Regions from separate parts of the Streptomyces polyrhachis genome, predicted to be linked through region 1. Evidence: predicted binding sites of a transcription regulator. Region 1 holds the regulator's gene; the other holds the start of a gene.
What was found. The regulator HrcA, encoded in region 1, represses chaperone genes, less so after heat shock. The targets are predictions, from matches to a motif close to TTNGCACTCNGNNNNNCNGAGTGCNAA.
Positions count from the first base shown of each region.

Region 2: groES (co-chaperone GroES) is a predicted target of HrcA. The motif match lies at 2,283-2,309, and genes of this name have one in related genera.

Region 1 is NZ_JBHSZO010000035.1:4,947-10,161, reverse strand. Features, by position in the region: gene hemW (radical SAM family heme chaperone HemW) at 1-376, shown strand, start outside; gene ACFQLX_RS20270 (DUF3097 domain-containing protein) at 609-1,433, opposite strand; gene ACFQLX_RS20265 (MBL fold metallo-hydrolase) at 1,443-2,144, opposite strand; gene hrcA (heat-inducible transcriptional repressor HrcA) at 2,299-3,324, shown strand; gene dnaJ (molecular chaperone DnaJ) at 3,325-4,452, shown strand; gene ACFQLX_RS20250 (16S rRNA (uracil(1498)-N(3))-methyltransferase) at 4,601-5,215, shown strand, end outside.
Region 2 is NZ_JBHSZO010000016.1:14,693-19,907, forward strand. Features, by position in the region: gene groL (chaperonin GroEL) at 60-1,682, opposite strand; gene groES (co-chaperone GroES) at 1,830-2,138, opposite strand; gene ACFQLX_RS12085 (polysaccharide deacetylase family protein) at 2,386-3,381, opposite strand; gene ACFQLX_RS12090 (THUMP-like domain-containing protein) at 3,540-4,742, shown strand; gene alr (alanine racemase) at 4,735-5,215, shown strand, end outside.

The DNA.
Region 1 (5,215 bases):
GCACAACGAGCTGTACTGGACCGGAGCCGACTGGTGGGGGGCCGGGCCGGGGGCGCACAGCCACGTCGGGGGAGTGCGGTGGTGGAACGTCAAGCATCCCGCCGCGTACGCGCAGGCGCTCTTTGGGGGGCGGTCGCCGGGGGCCGGGCGGGAGCTGCTCGCGGGGGAGGACCGGCGGGTGGAGCGGATCCTGCTGGAGCTGCGGCTCGCGGCGGGGTGTCCGGTGTCGCTGCTTGCTCCGGCGGGGATGGCCGCGGCGGGGCGGGCCGTGGAGGCGGGGCTGCTGGAGGCGTCCGCGTTCGATGCGGGGCGGGCGGTGCTTACCCTGCGGGGGCGGTTGCTGGCGGATGCGGTGGTGCGGGAGCTGGTGGACTGAGGGGTTGGTTCCGGGGGCGCGTGGGGTGCGTCGGTGGGGCCTCTTCGTGTGGGGCGGGGCTTCGTGCTTGTGGGGCGGGGCCTCTCCGCGACAACTCCGAAAAGCCATAGGGATTGACTTGCCATCGGTCGATTTGCTGCTCTGTCGGGGGCCTGCGTTGCGGTGCGTCTTTTCGGAGTCGTCGCTCCGGGCCCCTCACACGGGCGGGTGGGGTCCTGTCGTGCTGTGGTTGCTACGTGTGTGGGGGGCTTGTGACGAAGTCGATCAGTTCTTCCACTCTGCCCAGTAGTTCCGGTTCCAGGTCCTTGTACGTGGTTACCGTCGCCAGGATGCGTTGCCAGGCGGCGCCTGTGTTCTCCGGCCAGTTCAGGGCTCGGCAGACTCCGGTCTTCCAGTCCTGGCCCCGGGGGATTGCGGGCCAGGCCGCGATGCCGACGGACGCCGGTTTCACCGCCTCCCAGACGTCGATGTACGGGTGGCCCACCACCAGGGCGTGGGCGCTGGTCACCTCGGCCGCGATACGGGACTCCTTGGAGCCGGGGACCAGGTGGTCGACCAGGATGCCCAGGCGGGCGTCCTGGTCGGGGGCGAAGTCCGCGACGATCGCGGGGAGGTCGTCGATGCCGGAGAGGTACTCCACCACCACGCCCTCGATCCGCAGGTCGTCGCCCCAGACCTTCTCCACCAGCTCCGCGTCGTGGCGGCCCTCGACGTAGATACGGCCCGCGCGGGCCACGCGGGCGCGGGCGTTCGGTACGGCCAGCGAGCCGGAGGCGGTGCGGGTGGGGCGCTGCGGTGCGGCCGCCGCGGGGCGGACCAGGGTGACCGTACGGCCGTCGATCATGAAGGCGCGGGGGGCCAGGGGGAAGACCCGGTGCCTGCCGAAGCGGTCCTCCAGGGTGACCGTGGGGCCCTCGGCGGTCTTCTCGGTACGGATCACCGCGCCGCAGAAGCCCGTCGCGACCTCCTCCGCCACCAGCCCGGGTTCGGCGGGGACCTCGGGGGCCGGGTGGGACTTCTTCCACGGGGGTGTCAGGTCGACGTGGCCGTAACGCATTCGAGGAGGTTATCCGAACCGGTGGGCCAGCTCGGTGCGTTGACGCCGTACGAACGCCGCGTCCACGACCGCGCCGTGGCCGGGGACGTACCGCGCGTCCTCGCCGCCCAGGTCCAGCAGGCGGTCCAGGGCGGCCGGCCAGTGGGCGGGGTGTGCGTCGGGGCCCGCCTGCGGGGGGCCGGACTCCTCCACGAGGTCGCCGCAGAAGACGAGCGCGGGATGCCCCGGCACCACCACCGCCAGGTCCTGCGCCGAGTGCGCCGCCCCCAGGTTCACCAGTCGTACCTCCCGGTCGCCCAGGTCCAGCGTGTGCACGTCCGCCACCAGGTGGTCGGGGGCCCGCAGGGCCGCCGCGGCCTTTGCCGCCGCCCGGTGCGGCACACCCTGGCGGATCGCGTCCTCCCGCAGCTCCTCGCGGCCCTCGGTGAGCGCCGCCCCGATGCCGGCGGGGCCGTGCAGGCGGGCGCCGGGGAAGGACGCCGTGCCCAGGACGTGGTCGAAGTGGGCGTGGGTGAGGGCGAGATCCGTCACAGGGCGGCCGAGGAGTGCCCGTACCTGCGCGGCGATCCGCGCGCCCTCCGGCAGGGTGGAGCCGGAGTCGATCAGCAGCACTTTCGTGGCGCCGGCCACCACGCCCACCGTCGCGTCCCAGCCCGGCAGCCTGCGCCGCAGCACTCCAGGGGCCAGTGCTTCCCAGTCCCGCGCCGCCATGCGGTCCTCCCTCGTGCGTACGTTGTCCACAGCCCGTGGCCTCGGGCTTGCTCCGGTCGCGGGGCGTCCCCGTACACTGGCCTGGGAAAAGCTGGCACTCGCAGATGCAGAGTGCCAGGGGTGAGACTACGGACCGAGGCCGGAGGTGGACGGCATGCTCAGTGAGCGCAGACTCGAGGTGCTGCGTGCCATCGTCCAGGACTACGTCGGCACGGAGGAGCCCGTGGGCTCCAAGGCGCTCACCGAGCGGCACAGCCTCGGCGTCTCCCCGGCCACCGTCCGCAACGACATGGCCGTGCTGGAGGACGAGGGGTACATCGCCCAGCCGCACACCAGCGCCGGGCGCATCCCCACCGACAAGGGCTACCGCCTCTTCGTCGACCAGCTCGCCGACGTCAAGCCGCTCTCCGCGCCCGAGCGGCGCGCCATCCACCACTTCCTCGACGGCGCCGTCGACCTCGACGACGTCGTGGCCCGCACGGTGCGCCTCCTGGCGCAGCTCACCCGGCAGGTCGCGGTCGTGCAGTACCCCTCGCTGACCCGCTCCACCGTGCGCCACGTCGAGCTGCTCGCGCTCTCCCCGGCCCGGCTGATGCTCGTGGTGATCACGGACACGGGGCGGGTGGAGCAGCGCCTGGTCGACTGCCAGCCGCCCTTCCCCGACACCTCGCTCGCCGATCTGCGCGCCCGGCTCAACAGCCGGGTCGTGGGCCGCCGGTTCGCGGACGTACCGCAGCTGGTGCAGGACCTGCCGGACTCCTTCGGCGCGGACGACCGCCCGACGGTCTCGGCGGTGCTGTCGACGCTGATGGAGACGCTGGTCGAGGAGACCGAGGAGCGGCTGATCATAGGCGGTACGGCCAATCTGACCCGCTTCGACCACGACTTCCCGCTGAGCATCGGGCCCGTGCTGGAGGCGCTGGAGGAGCAGGTCGTGCTGCTGCGGCTGCTCGGCGAGGCCAAGGACTCCACCATGATGGTGCGAATCGGGCACGAGAACGCACATCAGGGACTCACCTCCGCATCGGTCGTCTCCGTCGGCTACGGTGCCGGGGGTCTCGAAAACGAGGCACTGGCCAAACTCGGCGTGGTCGGACCGACCCGCATGGATTACCCGGGAACGATGGGAGCAGTACGCGCTGTGGCACGTTACGTCGGACAGATCCTGGCGGAGTCGTAAGTGGCGACGGACTACTACGGGATCCTCGGGGTGCGGCGCGACGCCTCCCAGGAGGAGATCAAGAAGGCGTTCCGGCGGCTCGCGCGCGAGCTGCACCCGGACGTGAATCCGGATCCGAAGACCCAGGAGCGGTTCAAGGAGATCAACGCCGCCTACGAGGTCCTCTCCGATCCGGAGAAGAAGCAGGTCTACGACCTGGGCGGGGACCCGCTGTCGATGAGCGGCGGCGGCTTCGGCGGCGGCCAGGGCTTCGGCAACTTCTCCGACATCATGGACGCCTTCTTCGGTACGGCCTCGCAGCGCGGCCCGCGCTCGCGGACCCGCCGGGGCCAGGACGCCATGATCCGCCTGGACATCGAGCTGGACGAGGCCGCCTTCGGCGCGACCAAGGACCTCCAGGTCGACACGGCGATCGTCTGCACCACCTGCAGCGGCGAGGGCGCGGCCCCCGGCACCACGGCGCAGACCTGCGACATGTGCCGCGGGCGCGGTGAGGTCTCGCAGGTCACGCGGTCCTTCCTGGGGCAGGTCATGACCTCCCGCCCCTGCCCGCAGTGCCAGGGCTTCGGCACGGTCGTGCCCACCCCCTGCCCCGAGTGCGCCGGCGACGGCCGGGTGCGCTCGCGCCGCAACCTCACGGTGAAGATCCCGGCGGGTGTGGACAACGGCACCCGTATCCAGCTCGCCGGCGAGGGCGAGGTCGGCCCCGGCGGCGGCCCGGCGGGCGATCTCTACGTGGAGATCCACGAGCTGCCGCACTCCACCTTCCAGCGGCGCGGCGACGACCTGCACTGCACGGTGACGATCCCGATGACGGCGGCGGCGCTGGGCACCAAGGTCTCGCTGGAGACGCTGGACGGACTGGAGGAGGTCGACATCCGGCCCGGCACCCAGTCCGGCCAGTCGATCCCGCTGCACCAGCGCGGTGTCACGCATCTGCGCGGCGGCGGTCGCGGTGACCTCATCGTGCACGTGGAGGTCACCACGCCGACGAAGCTCGATGCCGAGCAGGAGCGGCTGATGCGCCAGCTCGCCGCCCTGCGCGACGAGGAGCGGCCGCTGGGGCAGTTCCAGCCGGGCCAGCAGGGGCTGTTCTCCCGGCTGAAGGACGCGTTCAACGGCCGGTAGGGCCGCTTCTCCGTCCGGACCGGGGGTGCCGCCGGGCCCCTCCTCCCGCCCCGCGCGGGGGAGGGGCCCGGCGGATACTGGTGCGGATGTCCCCCGATACCGGTGACGAGCCGCGGGCGCCCCTGCGGCCCGCCCTGGAGGTGACGCCGTGACGGCGCCCGTCTTCGTGTCCCCCGACCTCGCCGCGGCGGCGCCCGGCGCCACGCTGGTGCTGGACGGCCCCGAGGGCCGCCACGCGGTCTCCGTCAAGCGCCTGCGGGTGGGCGAGGAGGTCGTGCTCACCGACGGCGCCGGCCTCGGCGTGCGCGCGCGGGTCGACGCTCTCGAGGGCCGCGACCGCCTCGTCGTACGGGTCGCGGAGGTTCTCGCCGAGCCGGAGCCGGCCCCGCGTATCACGGTCGTCCAGGCCCTCCCCAAGGGCGACCGGGGCGAGCTGGCGGTGGAGACGATGACGGAGACCGGCGTCGACGGGGTCGTCCCCTGGCAGGCGGCGCGCTGCGTCACGCAGTGGAAGGGCGAGCGGGGCGCCAAGGCGCTGCACAAGTGGCGCGCGACGGCCCGCGAGGCGGGCAAGCAGTCCCGCCGGCTGCGCTTCCCCGAGGTCGCGGAGGCCCGTACGACGAAGCAGGTCGCCGAGCTGCTCCGCGCGGCGGACTTCGCGGCCGTCCTGCACGAGGAGGGCTCCCTGCCCCTGGCGGCGGCCCGACTGCCCGCCGCGGGCTCGGTGGTGCTGGTCGTCGGTCCGGAAGGGGGCGTCTCCCCC
Region 2 (5,215 bases), on a different contig from region 1:
GGGGCGGGGGCTCAGGCGCTCAGATGTCCGGGGCCTGGGCTTCCCTGCCGGTCAGCTCGTCAGTGCGCGTGGCCGTGGCCGCCGGCGGCCTCGGCCTTCTCCTCCTCCGGCTTCTCCACGACGGCGGCTTCCGTCGTGAGGAGCAGGGAGGCGATGGAGGCGGCGTTCTCCAGGGCGGAGCGGGTGACCTTCACCGGGTCGATGACGCCCTGCTTGACCAGGTCGCCGTACTCGCCGGTGGCGGCGTTGTAGCCCTGGCCGGCCGGGAGGTCGGCGACCTTGGAGGTGATGACGTAGCCCTCCTGGCCGGCGTTCTCCGCGATCCAGCGCAGCGGCTCGACCGAGCCGCGGGCGATGATCGAGACGCCGGTGGCCTCGTCGCCCGTCAGGCCCAGGTTGTCGGCGAGCACCTTCGCGGCGTGCACGAGCGCGGAGCCACCGCCGGAGACGATGCCCTCCTCGACGGCCGCGCGGGTGGCGGAGATGGCGTCCTCCAGGCGGTGCTTGCGCTCCTTGAGCTCCACCTCGGTGGCGGCGCCGACCTTGATGACGCAGACGCCGCCGGCCAGCTTGGCCAGGCGCTCCTGCAGCTTCTCGCGGTCCCAGTCCGAGTCGGTGGACTCGATCTCGGCCTTGATCTGGTTGACGCGGCCCTCGACCTCCTCGCCGGCGCCGGCACCGTCGACGATGGTGGTCTCGTCCTTGGTGACGACCACGCGGCGGGCAGAGCCCAGCACGTCCAGGCCGACCTGGTCGAGCTTGAGGCCGACCTCCTCGGAGACGACCTGGCCGCCGGTCAGCGCGGCGATGTCGCCGAGCATGGCCTTGCGGCGGTCACCGAAGCCCGGGGCCTTGACGGCGACCGAGTTGAAGGTGCCGCGGATCTTGTTGACCACCAGGGTGGAGAGCGCCTCGCCGTCGACGTCCTCGGCGATGATCAGCAGCGGGCGGGAGGCCCCGGACTGCATGATCTTCTCCAGCAGCGGCAGGAGGTCCTGGATGGAGGAGATCTTGCCCTGGGTGATGAGGATGTACGGGTCCTCCAGGACGGCCTCCATCCGCTCCTGGTCGGTGACCATGTACGGCGAGAGGTAGCCCTTGTCGAAGGCCATGCCCTCGGTGAAGTCCAGCTCCACACCGAAGGTGTTGGACTCCTCGACGGTGATGACACCGTCCTTGCCGACCTTGTCCATGGCCTCGCCGATCAGCGCGCCGACCTGCTCGTCCTGGGCGGAGAGCGAGGCGACGGCGGCGATGTCGGACTGGTCCTCGATCGGGCGGGCCGTCTTCAGCAGCTCCTCGGAGACGGCGGCGACGGCGGCGTCGATGCCCTTCTTCAGGGAGGCCGGGGAGGCGCCGGCGGCGACGTTGCGCAGGCCCTCGCGGACGAAGGCCTGGGCCAGGACGGTGGCGGTGGTGGTGCCGTCACCGGCGACGTCGTTGGTCTTGGTGGCGACCTCCTTCACCAGCTGCGCGCCGAGGTTCTCGAACGGGTCCTCGACCTCGACCTCGCGGGCGATGGTGACACCGTCGTTGGTGATGGTGGGGGCGCCGAACTTCTTGTCGATGACGACGTTGCGGCCCTTGGGGCCGATCGTCACCTTGACCGCGTCGGCAAGCTTGTTGACGCCGCGCTCGAGGGCGCGCCGGGCGTCCTCGTCGAACTTCAGGGTCTTGGCCATGGGATTGGGTGTGTCCTCTCAAGTGCCCGTCAAGAGCCGGAGCCCCGGTCCCCGCCCTGTCGCTTAGCGCGGAGGTGTTGGGTGGGGCCGGGGCTCTGACTGCAGCTGGCTGCTGTCGGCTGCTTGCGCTGCCGGTCTTACTCGGTCTTACTTCTCGATGATCGCGAGCACGTCGCGGGCCGAGAGGACGAGGTAGTCCTCGCCGTTGTACTTCACCTCGGTGCCGCCGTACTTGCTGTAGAGAACGAGGTCGCCGACGGAGACGTCGAGCGGCAGGCGGTTGCCGTCCTCGAAGCGGCCCGGGCCCACGGCCAGGACGACGCCCTCCTGGGGCTTCTCCTTGGCCGTGTCCGGAATGACCAGGCCCGAAGCCGTGGTCTGCTCGGCGTCGAGCGGCTGGACCACAATGCGGTCCTCGAGCGGCTTGATGGCAACCTTGGAGCTGGCGGTCGTCACGATCCGACCTCCCCCTTCGGAGATCTGCGGGGTCATATGTCTGGGGTGGCGACCTGGTAGGCCCGTCGTCGCGGGTGCCGGACCTGCCCTGTCGCGGTTGGCACTCTCCAGTGGAGAGTGCCAGGGGCGAGCCTAGGACGACTGCTGGCACTCGGTCAAGCGGAGTGCTAATGCGTCGGGGGTCGGGGCCGCAACCCGGACGGCGGAAAGGTGCTCTGACGGGACGTCGGGCACGGTGGCGGGGCGCTCACACGTAGTCCTCCAGCCGGGCCACCGCGAAGCCCTCCGCGTCGGCCTTGCGCAGCACCTGCCGTACGACGTCGGGCATCGTGCCCTTCCAGTCCGCCCGGCCGCGGAAGTGCGTGAGCACGATGTCGCCGGGCTGGAAGGACCGCGAGGCGCGGCGGTAGGCCCAGCGGTCGGGGAAGACCTCCTGCTCCCACAGCGGCACGACCTCCACCCCGCAGGAGGCGGCGGCGCGCAGCGAGTCGCCGTTGTAGTTGCCGAACGGCGGGCGGAAGAGGCGCGGGGCGGTGCCGAACTCCCGGCGCAGCCGCTCCTGCTGGCCGCAGATCTCGCGGCGCTGGGCCTCGTAGGGCATGAGGCGCAGGTTGGGGTGGGTGAGGGTGTGGTTGTTGAGCGCCACCCCGGCGTCCTGCATCTCGTGGAAGTAGGGGTAGTCCTCACTGGCCAGGAAGTCGGAGAGGAAGGCGCTGTAGGGGACGCCGAGTTCGCGCATCATGCGGATCAGCTCGGGGTCCTTGTCCTTGCCGTCGTCGATGGTCAGGAAGATGACCTTCTCGTCCGTCGGGACGCGGGTGATCACGGGAGGCAGTCCGGCGCCGCCACCGGTGGTCTCGAAGCCGCGCGGGGTGGTCAGGCGCGGTTTGGCCGCCGGGGGCAGCGGTGCCAGCAGCGGTGCCCTGGCCAGGCCCCAGGTGCGGGCGGCGGCAGTGCGGCGGGCGTGGGCGCGCGACTGGCGCCAGGCGTCGTAGGCCAGCGCGCGCGCCTCGGTGGAGCGGTACGCCCGCACGGAGGCGGGGGCGGCGGCGGTGCGGCTGTCGAGCAGGACGTCCGCCGGGGTGCGGGGGTTGCGGGCGTCCGCGAGGTCGTGTTCGGGGGATTCACCGGATCGGCCGCAGGAGGTGGCGGCCAGTGCGGTGAGCAGGAGGACGGCGAGGGCGGTGCCGGTCCGCCGGGTCCGGAGGGTTCGAGGGGTTCGAGGAGTTCGAGAGGTCCCCAAGGAGGTGCGCCGCCTCCCTTTTTCTTCATTTCGCCTTACTTGTCTTACTAGTTGCATAAGCGGGATATTGGCAGCTTGGGCTGTTTCTTCCGGGGCGGCGCCCCGGAGGCGTCCACCGGCCGGCCGACAGCCGGCGGGTGGTGCCGGAGAATGGGCCCGTGCGCTCCCCCGAAGACCTCGCCGCCCTGCGCTCCCCCGAGGGCCGCGCCCTGCTCGCCGAACTCCGCGACCACGACCCCGGCCAGGCGCTCGCCCTGGCCACCCGGCTGCGCCGCGACCACCCGGTCGAGCTGGTCTCCGCCGCGCTGACCCAGGCCCGGCTGCGCCAGCGGGCGGCGGCGAAGTTCGGCGCGGACGCGGGGCGGATGTACTTCACCCCCGGCGGCGTGGAGCAGGCCACCCGTACCGTCGTGGCCGAGCACCGCGCGGCGCGCTTCAAGGAGCTGGGGGTCAGCGCGCTGGCCGACCTGTGCTGCGGCAACGGCGGCGACGCCCTCGCCCTGGCCCGCGCCGGCATCCGCGTACTGGCCGTCGACCTCGACCCGCTGACGGCCGCCGTCGCCCGCGCCAACGCCGAGGAGCTGGGCCTGGCCGACCTGGTCGAGGTGCGCTGCGCCGACGTCACCGACGTGGACGTCTCCGACTACGACGCCGTCTTCTGCGACCCCGCCCGGCGCGGCGCCCGCGGGCGGATCTTCGACCCCGAGGCGTACTCCCCGCCCCTGTCCTGGGCGATGGAGGTCGCCGGGCGCGTCTCGCACGCCGCGCTCAAGGTCGCCCCCGGCATCCCGCACGAGCTGGTCCCCGCGGGCGCCGAGGCCGAGTGGATCTCGGACGGCGGCGACGTGAAGGAGGCGGTGCTCTGGTTCGGCACGCCCACCCCGGGCGTGCGCGCCACGCTGCTGCCGGACGGCGCCACCCTGCACACCTCCCTCGCCGCCAAGCTCCCCGACCCGCCCGTGCGCCCGGTCGGCCGCTTCCTCCACGAGCCCGACGGCGCCGTCATCCGCTCCCACCTGGTCGCGGAGGCCGCCCGGCAGATCGACGGCGGGCTCATCGACGAGACCATCGCCTACCTCACCTCCGACACCCTGGTACGCACCCCGTACGCGACCCCGTACAAGATCAGCGACGTCCTCCCCTTCAGCCTCAAGCGGCTCAGGGCCCTCCTGCGCGAACGCGGCGTCGGCACCCTCACGGTGAAGAAGCGCGGCTCCGCCATCGAGCCCGAGGAGCTGCGCCGCAAGGTCAAACCCGCCGGTCCGAACTCCGCCACCGTCTTCCTCACCCGCGTCGCCGGAGCGCCCTCGATGCTCATCGGCACCCCCGTGCGGGATGCGACACTGGGCGGCGATGACTGAGACACCGACGCGGATCAGGGCCGAGATCGATCTGGAGGCCGTACGGGCGAACGTGCGCGCCCTGCGCGCCGCCGCGCCCACCGCGCAGCTGATGGCCGTGGTGAAGGCCGACGGATACGGGCACGGCGCCGTCCCCTGCGCCCGCGCCGCCCGCGAGGCCGGCGCCGCCTGGCTGGGCACCGCCACCCCGCAGGAGGCCCTGGCCCTGCGCGCGGCCGGCGACACGGGGCCGGTGCTGTGCTGGCTGTGGACGCCCGGCGGCCCCTGGCGCGAGGCCGTCGAGGCCGGTATCGACGTCTCGGTGAGCGCGCTGTGGGCGCTGCGGGAGGTGGCCGCCGCCGCGCGCGCCTCGGGCCGCACCGCCCGCATCCACCTCAAGGCCGACACGGGCCTGGGCCGCAACGGCTGCGCGCCCGCCGACTGGGCCGGGTTGACCGCCGCCGCGCGGGCCGCCGAGGCGCGGGGCACGGTGC